DNA from 4 places in the Chryseobacterium cupriresistens genome. Region 1 is predicted to be linked to each of the others. Evidence: riboswitches for the same ligand, from Rfam matches in the RefSeq annotation. Region 1 holds a riboswitch; each other region holds the start of a gene.
The links. A riboswitch is a leader RNA that binds a small molecule or an ion and turns the genes downstream of it on or off. The one in region 1 is predicted to bind cobalamin.
Positions count from the first base shown of each region.

Region 2: it holds a riboswitch for cobalamin, as region 1 does, so the genes downstream of both, metE (5-methyltetrahydropteroyltriglutamate--homocysteine S-methyltransferase) here and ACLI50_RS08810 (TonB-dependent receptor plug domain-containing protein) in region 1, are expected to answer to the same signal.
Region 3: it holds a riboswitch for cobalamin, as region 1 does, so the genes downstream of both, ACLI50_RS16425 (TonB-dependent receptor plug domain-containing protein) here and ACLI50_RS08810 (TonB-dependent receptor plug domain-containing protein) in region 1, are expected to answer to the same signal.
Region 4: it holds a riboswitch for cobalamin, as region 1 does, so the genes downstream of both, ACLI50_RS12830 (acyl-CoA thioesterase) here and ACLI50_RS08810 (TonB-dependent receptor plug domain-containing protein) in region 1, are expected to answer to the same signal.

Region 1 covers NZ_JBKKJT010000002.1:792,328-795,463, forward strand. The annotation lists gene ACLI50_RS08805 (T9SS type A sorting domain-containing protein) at 1-1,087, shown strand, start outside; cobalamin riboswitch at 1,225-1,402, shown strand; gene ACLI50_RS08810 (TonB-dependent receptor plug domain-containing protein) at 1,434-3,136, shown strand, end outside.
Region 2 covers NZ_JBKKJT010000003.1:724,575-727,710, forward strand. The annotation lists gene ACLI50_RS12130 (hypothetical protein) at 1-289, shown strand, start outside; gene ACLI50_RS12135 (Lrp/AsnC family transcriptional regulator) at 373-834, opposite strand; cobalamin riboswitch at 1,030-1,216, shown strand; gene metE (5-methyltetrahydropteroyltriglutamate--homocysteine S-methyltransferase) at 1,396-3,136, shown strand, end outside.
Region 3 covers NZ_JBKKJT010000005.1:441,482-444,617, reverse strand. The annotation lists gene ACLI50_RS16425 (TonB-dependent receptor plug domain-containing protein) at 1-1,378, opposite strand, end outside; cobalamin riboswitch at 1,488-1,672, opposite strand; gene ACLI50_RS16420 (transporter) at 1,765-2,712, opposite strand; gene ACLI50_RS16415 (cytochrome-c peroxidase) at 2,725-3,136, opposite strand, start outside.
Region 4 covers NZ_JBKKJT010000004.1:118,767-121,902, forward strand. The annotation lists gene ACLI50_RS12820 (XAC2610-related protein) at 1-455, shown strand, start outside; gene ACLI50_RS12825 (HD domain-containing protein) at 457-1,047, shown strand; gene ACLI50_RS12830 (acyl-CoA thioesterase) at 1,105-1,488, opposite strand; cobalamin riboswitch at 1,605-1,785, opposite strand; gene ACLI50_RS12835 (hypothetical protein) at 1,820-2,620, opposite strand; gene ACLI50_RS12840 (ATP-binding cassette domain-containing protein) at 2,651-3,136, opposite strand, start outside.

The DNA of each region.
Region 1 (3,136 bases):
TGCAGGCAGAACCATTGTTTCGAATGACGGAACCAAAATATCGTCGTCGGTTACCAATGCCGCAACAGGATTCAATGAAATATCTACTTATGATGTCGCTACGGCCACATGGGTAAACAGAGGCGGGCTTGTACCTACAGGATGGGATGGCAGCGTAAGCTCTACCTGGGGAATGTCGACTGATGGAAATACTATTGTTGGTCTTGGTTTTCTCACCGCAGCGAATGCACATGCTGTGAAATGGGACGAAGTAAACGGCGTGGTAGATCTGGGAAGTATAGTTCCAGGACGCAGCTCCAGAGCAAATGCAATCAATGCAGCAGGAACAGTGATCGTAGGCTGGCAGGATGAATCAACCGGAACAAGAAGCGGAGCAAAATGGCAGGATGGAGTGGAAAGTTTTATTACAGATAATAATGGGAATCATGTAGGAGAAGCAGGAGGAATTTCTGCTGACGGAAATACAATAATAGGTTCGGCAAATCCTAATCCTTATGTATGGAATGCTGTGAGCGGGCTTACTTATATAACGCATCCTAATGCTTCTTTCAGCTTCAAAGGAGGTGCCACCGGGATTTCTGCTGATGGGAAAAAAGTGATCGGGTATTACAGAGCATTTGGGGCTCCTCCCATGTCAGGAGAAGGCTTTATCTGGACCTCTGCCGCCGGGAGAATTAACCTGAATGATTATGTGGCATCTTTAGGAATTGCCACTAATGGAGTAACAATGGGACTTCCTCTTGCGATTTCACAGGACGGAAAGAAAATTGCCGGGTCAGGGACGAATGCTTCAGGGCAGATGATTGCTTTTTACCTGGATACTTCTGAATTTTTATCGGTGAGTGATGCTGTGAAAGAGAAAAACAATACAAGTATCTATCCTAATCCAGTGGCTGACATCCTGTATTTTAAAGGAAAAGGAAAAATAGAGAAAGCAGAAATTTATAATATGGTTGGACAAAAGGTAAAATCATTGGATACTGTAGAAGGACAGATTGATGTTTCATCCCTGTCAAAAGGAGATTATATTTTACAATATTCCGTAAAAGGAGTACAACAGGAGTCTTATAAATTTATTAAAAAGTAACATATATAAATAGTAAAGTAGTGGGATGAATGGCTGTTTTCAATATTGAAAGCGGCCGTTCTTTTTTGTGTATATAACAAAAGGATAGCATATTTTGTATAGAAAAGTCTGGTTTTTGGCAAATACATATAAAAAACTATCTTTGCAAAAATTTTGGTTTCCAGTATTTTGGAATGAAAAGGGAATCGGGTGTAACTCCCGGACTGTCCCCGCAACTGTAAATCGCAACACAAGTTTCTGCAAAACGCCACTGTGTAAAAACGGGAAGGAGCAGAATGCGAAAGTCAGGAGACCTGCCAGGATTATAATTAAAAACATATTGCTTTCGGAGGAAAAGTAAAAAAGTATGGATATAAAAAGATCTTTAGTACTGCTTTTTTCATCTTATGGGTGTTTTCTTTTTGGACAAGAGAAAACTATTGACACTATTTATGTCTTCGACAACCAGATGAACAGGGTGAAACTTTTTCATCCCGTAAAAACAATTACAGCAGAAGATGCTGAAAAAAACTCCGGTAATCTTTCGGAGCTTCTGAGGTTTCAGTCGCAGGTTTTCATTAAAGAAAATGGCCGTGGTGCTGTTTCTTCGCCTTCTTTCAGAGGAACAACTGCCCAGCAGACTGCATTCGTATGGAACGGAATTAATATCAATTCTAATTTTTTAGGCCAGGGAGATATCAATAATATTGCTTTGTTCGGCTATGATCAGATCGGTATCAAAGCGGGTGGAGGAAGTGTAGTGTACGGAAGTGGTGCCATCGGGGGAAGTATTCACCTGAATAATACTCTTGATTTTAATAAAGGCTTCCATGGTTCTTTATTCTCTGAAGTGGCTTCCTTTAATACCTATAATAACTTTGTAAAAGGTTCTTACAGCAATGATAAGTTCAGTTTTAAAGCCTCCGGAAATTATTCTGTAAGTGAAAATGATTATAAGGTAAGCGATCTGAATTACATCAACAGAAACGGGAATTATTACAATACGACGTTCAATGTAGGAGCATCCTATAAAATTACAAACGATCATAAGGTTTCGTGGCAAAGCCAGTTTTTTGATTCTTCACAGCATTATCCTGTATATGAGGAAACGGGAACAAAAACAAAATATACAACTCAAAGTGTAAGAAGTCTTCTTTCTTGGGACTGGAACAAAGCGAAGTTCAGTAATTCCCTTAAAGCAGCCTATACGGAAGAGAATTTTCAGTATTTCGGTTCGTTAAACCAACCTAAATCCAGTGGAGGAACCGGGAAAAATTATATCTTTAAAAATGATTTTAATTATTTCCTGAATTCAAAATGGAATTTTAATATCATCGGAGAATTTCAGATTAATAAAGGAGAAGGGTACGAGAGCGGAATATCCAATGTCAGCAGGAATATAGGTTCTGTTTCAGGATTATTGCGGTATTTTGCAACAAAAGATCTGCGTTTTGAAGGAGGATTCAAAAAAGATTTTGTAGAAGATGTAAAGTCTCCTTTTATGTATTCATTCTCCGGAAAATGGAACGCCGCAAAATGGTATGATCTGAGTATTAACGTATCCAAAAACTTCAGATATCCTTCATTTAATGATATTTATTATGAACCGGGAGGAAATAAAGATCTGAGACCGGAAACCTCTACTCAGGTGGATATGACCAATGAGTTCAAAGTGGGAGATTTCAAACTTACTCTGTCTCCCTACTATATGAACATCACAGATCTTATTGTATGGCTTCCAACGGCTATGGGATACTGGCAGGCATACAATGTCAATAAATCCGAATCTTACGGGCTGGAATCCCTGTTGTCTTTCAGCAAGCAGTGGGGAAATCATAAATTCAGAGCCAATGCAGCATACTATTATGCAAAAGCTATCGATAAAGAAACGAAGATGCAGAGACCTTACGTTCCCATGCACAGGGGAAATGCCGGTATAGATTACGAATATGGTTTCTTCAGGTTTTATGCACAGGGACAGCTGAACGGTGTTACCTACACCACAAGTGATGAAAAGAGATCAGAAGCTATAGATCCTTATTTTCTTTTAAATATGGGAGTTTCTGCCAC
Region 2 (3,136 bases), on a different contig from region 1:
CAATAGTATCAATGAGATGTTTTTTGTGACTTCAGACAATAAATCTGTCATTGTGGAAGGGCTTCCTTTTGGTCTTGTTCTGAATAAAAGTACATTACAGGACAGTAAAACGAAGTTCGGTAAGTACAATGCCAAAATACAAAAATCGGGAGCAGACAGTGAATTTCCTGGAGGGTCAAAACTGGTTTTTAAAAAAGGCAAACATTATACAACATTGCTTTTCGACAGTAAGAACCTGTTAAAATCAATAGGTTTAACAACAGAACTTAGGGATCCGGCTGCCAATTAAGTACTAAAAAACAAAACAATAATAGTATCCGTCATTATTGACGGATTTTTTTATCCTCAGACGGCGTTAACTTTAAAAGAAATCTATATCGTCAGTCCATGGTTGTTTTTCACCTCAGCCATCACAAAAGTACTGTGCGTGCTGCCGATAGAATCTACGGATCCCAGCTTGTTAAATACAAAATCCTGATAATGCTTCATATCCCGCACCTGAACTTTCAGAAGGAAATCAAAATCTCCGGAAATATTGTAACATTCGGCAACTTCTTCAATTTCTAAAATTTCTTTTACAAAATCATACCCCACAGACCGGTCGTGAATTTTAAGTTTGATCTGGCAGAAAACCGTAAATCCGCGGTTCAGTTTTTCAGCATCAAGAACTGCCGCATATCTTTTAATAAAACCTTCCTGTTCAAGCCTTTTTACCCTTTCAAAAACCGGTGAAGTAGAAAGGTTCACTTCTTTAGCAAGTTCTTTAACGGTGAGTTTGGCGTTTTTCTGGAGGAGCCTGAGCAGCTGTACATCCTTATCATCGAGTTGTTCCACAGAATATTATTCTTTTAATTAATTAAAACAGTCAAATGTACAGAATTATATGCTTTTATTTTTACTTTTTGAAGTTTAATTTGCTTAATTATTTGTTTTCAATTGTGGTTTTATTCTGTATTACTAATTTTACACAAAATTAAAAGCTTTTACTGACAACCTTTGTTAAAGGTAAAAGTATAGTTCTTTACAGATACTTCATCAAACAGGAAAGGTTTTACTTAAGGTATATTAATAGGGAATCGTGTGAAAATCACGAGCTGTCGCGCAACTGTAAGTAAACACACCAAAAGTTTTTGTCCTTGCAGCTCCACTGCCAAAAGCGGGAAGGATGACGGAAACTGTTACAAGTCAGGAGACCTGCCTTTACTGAATTGACAATGCTTTCGCGGTCTGAAGCTTTGGGGTCATATAGATGATATATCAGATTCGGGTATTTTCCTTTGTAAAGGAAATTACGCTGTCTGCCATGTCATGACTTTCCTGAAAATTCTTCCGATAAAACATTACGAAGCCTTTTAAAGAACTTTCCCAATAAGTTTAATTAAAAAGTTTAAAAAAATGCAAACTCACATTCTTGGCTATCCGCGTATTGGTAGCAAAAGAGAACTCAAAAAAGCCTGCGAGCAGTACTGGTCAGGTAAAATCCTTTTGGAAGAACTTCTGAATACCGGAAGAACTATCTGTAACCAAAACTGGAATATCCAGAAAGAAGCAGGGATAGACCTTATCCCGTGTAATGATTTTTCATACTATGATCAGGTATTGGATATGAGCCTTGTCGTAGGTGCTATTCCAACACGGTATCATGAAGTGGTGCTTAAAAAAAACAATACTGAGCTGGATCTTTATTTTGCAATGGCAAGAGGATATCAGAAAGACGGATTGGATATCACTGCCATGGAAATGACCAAGTGGTTCGATACCAACTATCACTACATCGTTCCGGAATTTTATAAAAATCAACAGTTTAAGCTCAGTTCAGATAAGATTTTCAATGAATTTGCCGGAGCAAAACAAGCGGGAATCAATGCAAAACCGGTGATTATCGGACTGGTTTCTTATCTGTTATTAGGAAAAGAAAAAGAAGAGGGATTTGATAAGCTGAATTTGGCAGTAAATCTTCTTCCAGTCTATACCGAGATTTTAACCAAACTTCAGGATCAGGGTGCGGAATGGATTCAGTTTGATGAACCTTTTCTGGCGTTGGATTTAACAGAAAAAGCCAAAGAAACTTACCTTTCTGTGTATGCTGAAATCAGAAAACGTTTTCCGAAACTGAAATTTATCGTTGCCACTTATTTTGACGGATTAAAAGATAATGCATCAATTGCTGTTTCCCTTCCGGTGAATACATTGCATGTTGATCTGGTTAGAAATCCTGAGCAGCTGGATGATATTCTGAATGTTATTCCGGACAGTTTAAACCTTTCATTAGGACTGGTTGACGGTAGAAATATCTGGAAAAATGATTATGAAAAATCCTTGTCTTTCATCAGAAAAGCGGTTGAAAAATTAGGATCTGAAAGAATTTTCATTGCACCATCATGTTCATTGCTTCATTCACCCTGTGACCTGGATTTTGAAACCAGTCTTAACCCGGAAATTAAAAACTGGCTGGCTTTTGCAAAACAAAAAGTAAAGGAAGTCGTAACGCTTAAACAACTGGCTTCCGGAACGGAAAATGAACAGATTTTTGAAGCATTTGAAGAAAATAAAAAAGCAATTGAGAGTAGAACAACTTCTTCTCTTATCCATAATGATCAGGTAAAACAAAGAGCCGATGCTGTTACAGAAAAAGATGCTCAGAGAATAAACACCTTCAAAATCCGTAAAAAAGAGCAACAGGAAGTATTGCAGCTTCCTTTGTTCCCCACCACTACGATCGGATCATTCCCGCAAACCGCAGAAGTGAGAAGCTGGAGAGCAAAATTCAAAAAAGGAGAACTTACTGCGGAACAATATGATATCTTACTGAAAGAGGAAACGCAGAGAACAATCCGCTGGCAGGAAGACATCGGAATTGATGTATTGGTTCATGGAGAATTTGAACGAAACGACATGGTGGAATATTTCGGAGAACAGCTGGAAGGATTTGTATTCACCCAAAACGGTTGGGTACAAAGTTACGGAAGCCGTTGTGTAAAACCCCCTGTGATCTTCGGTGATGTTTCCCGCCCGACTCCGATGACGGTGTACTGGTCTCAATATGCCCAATCTCAGACTGAAAAATGGGTAAAAGGAATGTTGACAGGTCCGGTTACGATTTTACAGTGGTCTTTTGTACGTGATGATCAGCCTC
Region 3 (3,136 bases), on a different contig from region 1:
CATTGAAGGTTGGAAGTCTGAAAATTCTTTTATAGAAAGCCCTTAGAGTAAGCTCCGGAATTTTTTCCGGCTGATAGCTCATAAACACCGCAGGTGTCCACTCTCTGGCATCTCCCGGTCTTTTATTTTTTCTTACTTCTTCAAAAGTAAAGGTTCCTAAAAGGCTTCCCATAATTTTGAATCTGTTCCACTGATAGGTTGTTGCCAATGCTACCAATGTAGTGTAGCGGGTAGGATAAGAAAAATTATCCAGATTGGCATCCAGGTTATTATACTGAAAATCTCCACTCAGGCTGACATCCCAATTGGGAGTGATTGAGTAAATATTGGAAGAGGAAAGATAAAGTTCCCTTTGGATATAGGTGTTATCGGTATAAATAATAGACTGCGAACGAACTGTGTCCATGAAATGGGTATAATCGTAAGCAAATTTTGCCTTAAGCTGTGTTTCAAATTTCGGGAACAGTTTTTTTCTCAGATTAGCCTGTACAAAATAATTCTCATCGGAAAGTCTCGCTCCTCTTCCTTCAAAGCGCCCGTTAACAATGGGTGCCGGCATTCCGCGGTTTGAAATATAACCATAGCCACGGATATTCCAGCTTCCGTTATTTAAAGTTCCGTTGAGAGAAGTTTCAAAACGTTTTGCTTTGATATCTGAGTCCTGTCTTTTTGCAATGGTATCATAGGCCTGTTGCCCATCAGGGTATTTCTTCGCATACCGAAATCTGTAAATTCCGTCACTCTGCATAAATTCGCCACTGAAGCTGGCAGAAACCTTGTCTGAAATCTTCTGTTCCAACCGGAATGAAGGATTAAAGAGATCAATAGAAGCACTTTTGGCTCTTACCACAAGGTTTGTTTTTCTATTCCCTTTAAACACAGGTGTTTTAGGCTGTAAATAAATGGATCCTGAAGAACCGAAATCTTTTGCCGGCTGAAAAATTTCACTTTTCTGTCCGTTATACAACGATATTTCTTCCAGATCATCCAAAGAGTACCTTCCCAGATCCACCAGTCCGTTTTGCGCATTTCCTAATTGAATTCCATCATAAAAAACCCCTACATGCTGGCTTCCCATGCTTCGGATGTTGATGGTTTTCAAACCACCCAATCCTCCGTAATCTTTAATCTGAACGCCTGAAAAATATCGCAGTGCATCTGCAACGGAATGACTGTTTAGTCTTTCCAACTGTTCTCCCTGCAGCGTTTGTGCCGGAAGGATTTCTTTAAAATTCTTTTTATAAAGATTGATTCCTTTAATGGTCTCTTCCTGAAGACTGTCTTTTTTCTTAGTTTGGGAAAACACAAGTTGAGATGTTAACACTAATATTGTGAAAACAGCTTTATGAATTGCAGAAGTAGTTAGTTTTGCTGTCATTAGCTCATTTAGGATAATGAAGACGCTAATGGGTATAAGAATACAACGACAAAGCACAGCTGTCACTGCACAGAATCATTGATGTCCTAAGCTTTATTCCACGAAAGCGTCAAACGATTATTGTCTGGCAGGTCTTCTGACTTACTCCATTTTTGAAATCCTTCCCATTAAAAAACAGTGGATATATTCTTCAAAAACTTTGGTGCGGAGCTTACAGCAGCGGGTCTGTCCCGGATTTTCACCGGATTCCCTTTTAAGAGCTTTTTACGGCTCACCAAATTCCGGCAAAGATAAATAATTATTCCTAATCCCCAACTAAAATCATGATTTATAAACAATTAAAGCTCCCGAAGGAGCTTTAACATGATTTCAATAAGGGTTTCGCTTTAAATGCCAATATTCAGGAAAACACTGAATCTTGATTGAGCTTCAATATCTCCTCCCGCCAGATGCGTGTACATGGGAAGCATAAGTTCACTTCCCAGGCTCAGCTTTTTGTAAGAGGCTTCAAATCCCAGTTTTCCGTACAAAGCGCTACCAGCAGTATTCGGCAGTGCCTCATCAAACTGTTTGTTCTGAGCGTAGACTTCACCCTGAACTCCAGTTTTTACAGAGAATATAGATTTTTCATTTCCTGCAACCTGATAAAAACCTGTTGCTGCATAGTTCCATTGGTTTCCAAAACGGTAATTTTTCCTGTTCTCTGTTTTAATGGTGTAATCTGTATTGACCAGTACGGCTACTTTATTTTTCTGAAATTTATAATTCAAAGCCGCCTGATAATCCCAGCTTCCGGTTCCCAGCTGAAAGCTTGGGTTGACACCGGATGCTCCTTTTTCATCAAACTTGCCAAGTGGAATTTTCACTCCCAAACCTCCACTCAGATGATGAAAATTATCTTTAGAGCTCATCAGCTGGTAAATTCCCATCAGGTTTAAATCTCCTATTCCATTGATTCTGATATCTCCCTGCATCGTTTTCTTTTCATGGAAATGGAAGGGCAGACTTACATAAACACTTAGTTTTTTAGTCAGTGGAATCTTCCCCCAAAGCTGCAGGGTATTGAAATACTGATCCTGCGTGAGGTCTTTTACAAATAAGTTTTCCTTGGCTTTGTAATGCTGGGCAAAGTACTTGATTCCGATAAACTGTGGATTCAGCAAAGATTCAAAGCCGGAAGATCCATTTCCTGCAGCACAGCCGCACGCATCACAATCATCATCAAAATCGAATCTGTTAAGCGTTTCGGGAGCAACATAAGCACTGTCTCTGATGGTTTTTGCCTGATACTGATTCAACAGGATCAAACTTACTATCAATATAATCTTCTTCATGTTTTTTATAAATTATTCTGCAAATTTTGGATTGGATATAAAACTTTTATCCGATAATGTTTTCAGGAACGCAATGATGGATTGTTTTTCCTGGCTGTTCATAGCAATTCCTATGTGACCATTCTGTTTAAGCTGTGGATCAAGATTAACATTATCTTCCACCTGATCCGAATAGAAATTAAGTACCGCCTCTAAGGTGTAAAATCTTCCGTCATGCATATAAGGTGCGGTATATTCCACATTTCTTAAACTGGGAACACGGAATTTCATCCAGTCGATCTGGTTAAGAGTAACTCTGTATCGTCCGGCATCTTTGAACTCCGTATTGTAATACAGTCCTGTATTTCTGAAACTCTCATCGGTAAATAATTCGCCATTGTGGCAAGAAGCACATTTCTGATTAAATAGTACCATTCCCTGGGAT
Region 4 (3,136 bases), on a different contig from region 1:
TGGTTCGCGGGAAATTGATTCCGCTTTCAAAGGATCAGCGTAGTGTAATTGTAGATGATTTTAATTTTGACGGCACCGAAGATGTAGCGATAAGAAACGGAAATATGGGAAATTACAGTTCGGCTTCTTATGATGTTTATGTATTCAATACTACAAGAATGGCATTTGTAAAAAGTGAAGAACTTACAGACCTGGGCTCAAACGGTTTTGATTTTTTTGAAACAGATGCTAAACGAAAGCGTCTTATTTCCTACGGTAAGTCCGGTTGTTGCAGGATTTTTACAACAGAATATGCCGTTATTCCGAACAAAGGGCTGGAGAGAGTGCTGGAAAAAGAGGAGGATATGACCAATGAGGATCAGGTAAAGGTCATAACGAAAGAAAAGATCAATAATAAATGGATTACCAGAACAAAGGTATATCCGTCAGATCAATATAACAGAAATAAAAAGTAAGATGAAAATTCAGAAAGAGATAGATTTTATTCTGGCAGTAGATGCGCTTAAAAATGTACAACGAAGAAATTATAATGCAGACGATTCCCGAAGAGAGAATACGGCTGAACATTCCTGGCAGATCATTATTCTTGCCCAGATCCTTTATCCATATGCTAAAAACCGAGCTGATATTGATTTGCTAAGAGTGATAAGAATGCTTTCCATTCATGATCTTGTGGAAATAGAAGCCGGAGACACTTTTATTTTTGATGAAAAAGCTATGGTCGGAAAGTTTGAAAGAGAGAAAGCTTCAGCCCAAAAGATCTTTGGAATTCTGGATGAGCCTTTACGTACAGAATTTTTTAACCTGTGGCTGGAGTTTGAGGAAGAGAAAACACCGGATGCTATTTTTGCCTGTGGAATCGATAGAATTATGCCGTTTATTTTAAATTCCCATACTACAGGAAAGAGCTGGACAGAAGCCGGAGTGACGGAAAGACAGATCCGGAATATGCTTGAAAATGCAATCAGCAGAGCATCAGACGAAATGGGAGAGGCTTTTGAACTTTTATTGAACAGAAGTCTGGAAACAGAAAAGGTATTGAAATAATGTCAATGAAAATATTTAAAGCTTCGGGCGGCCAAAGGCCGCCCGAAGCTTTATAATTTATAGTATCTGGATTGGTTTCTTGAATTCGTCGATGGCTACAAAAGTAAAATCACCTACAATAGCTTTTTCTCTTTCATAGGAGTACATCTGTTCAGTGTAAATTTCAACATTCACCTTCATACTGGTTTTTCCCACGTAGGAAACTTTGCCGATCAGTTCCACAATAGTTCCGGCAGGAATAGGTTTTTTGAAATCGATTTTATCACTGCTCACGGTTACCACTCTTTTTCTGGCAAAACGGGTTGCGGTGATAAAAGCTACTTCGTCCATCAGCTGCATGGCAGTACCTCCAAAAAGGGTATCGTAATGATTGGTTGTGTTTGGGAAAACCGCTTTAAAGATTCTGGTTTCGGATGCTTCAATTCTTTCTTCTGTAGTCATATATCATTATTAATTAAAGCGAAATGAAAGGATACTAAAACAACAGAATAATGACAGGAACTTATAGAATTCCTGAAACAATCCATCAGATCAATACAACTTCAAATCGCGAAAGTTACATGTTTAAGAAAAAGGCAGGTCTCCTGACTTGTAACATCATTTATCTCCTTCCCATGCCTCGCACAGTGGATCTTTGATAAAGACTTCAGTTACTTTACAGTTGCGCGACAGTCCGTGATTTTCACACGGTTCCCTTTTAATCTGCAGTGATGCAGAACCAATTTCTGTGATGAATAAGCGTAAAAACTTTTCGAATGCAAAAATAATGAATTTATTCCGGATTATGATAAATAATCTGGCTGATTACTCTTCCCTTCTTAATTGTCCAGAGTGTTGTATATCTGTTTTCCCCTGAACCATTGATCATATAAAGGAAAATATTATCATTGTCGAGAGAAGTTACTCCAATGTTCTCAAAATCCATGGTAGGCTGGAACATGTTTTTGATGGCTTCCCTTACAAAAACAGAGCCTCTTCCGGGCTGCTGCACTCTGATGGATTTGATTTCGGTCATTCCTTCCGGAAGGTCATTACCAATTCCCCATGGTTTTACTTTATCAATCGTAAGAATTTTTCCATCTGCATCTTTTTCCTTTTTACGGTAACCTGCATTGGAAGGGTAAATATCAATCACTACTTTGCTTCTTTGGGCAGTAGGGATTTTAGGATCGGAATTGTCGGTAAAAATCAAAGATCTTCCGTTTTTAGATTTGGATGGAGTATAGGCGGGAAGCTGGTCTACATAGGCAATACGTCCTTTATTCACCATTCCTTCTTTATCCAGAGTTTCATAACGCACAAAAGGTTTGTCGTCATCCTGTTTTTCGGGATATTTGATCCAGATCCATTCCGTTTCTCCCGGAGCCGGCTTTACATAAACAAATACATCACCTTTGCGCATACGGATCTTATCTACAATTTTTCGGTAGTCGTCTTTATGTACGCGTACGTTGGCATATCCTTCCTCAGCTTTTACCACTCCAAAAGGAACTTTAGTCTGTCCTTTTACAAAAGCAATAGATAAAATACTGAAAGCGGATAAATAGAATGCTTTATTTATGAAAGTCATCATGAAAATTTTTTAATCCCTCAAATATATAAATTAAATGCTTTTCGGAAGATAATTATACCGCTGCAGTTCTTTTAAATCTTGTATTTGTTTCAGGTAGCCTTCACGCAGAAGAAATATTTGGTGTGAAATATCAAGAACTTCCTGATAATTATGATCAGAAATAATGAATCCCTTATACGCAGACTGTTCAATGATTGCAGCTTTCAATGCTGCAGAAATTTTCGGAGAAAGACTATGGAAAGGTTCGTCCAGTAAAACAAAATCAGCTTCAGAATAAATTATCATTAAAGCTTCAATGATTCTCTGCTCACCTCTGGAAAGATTTTTAGGTTTTTCTGACAAAAAAGGACGGATCAGATCTGAAGTCAATAATAGATCTGTACTTTTCTTATTGCAAAAAAGAGGAATGAAGGTTTTAATGGTATTGTACTTCGGTAAGAAAATATCCTGTGGCAGGTAAGCAATTCTGTTTTTTCTATCGGAAATGCTTTTCAGAACTTTGTCATTGTATCTTAT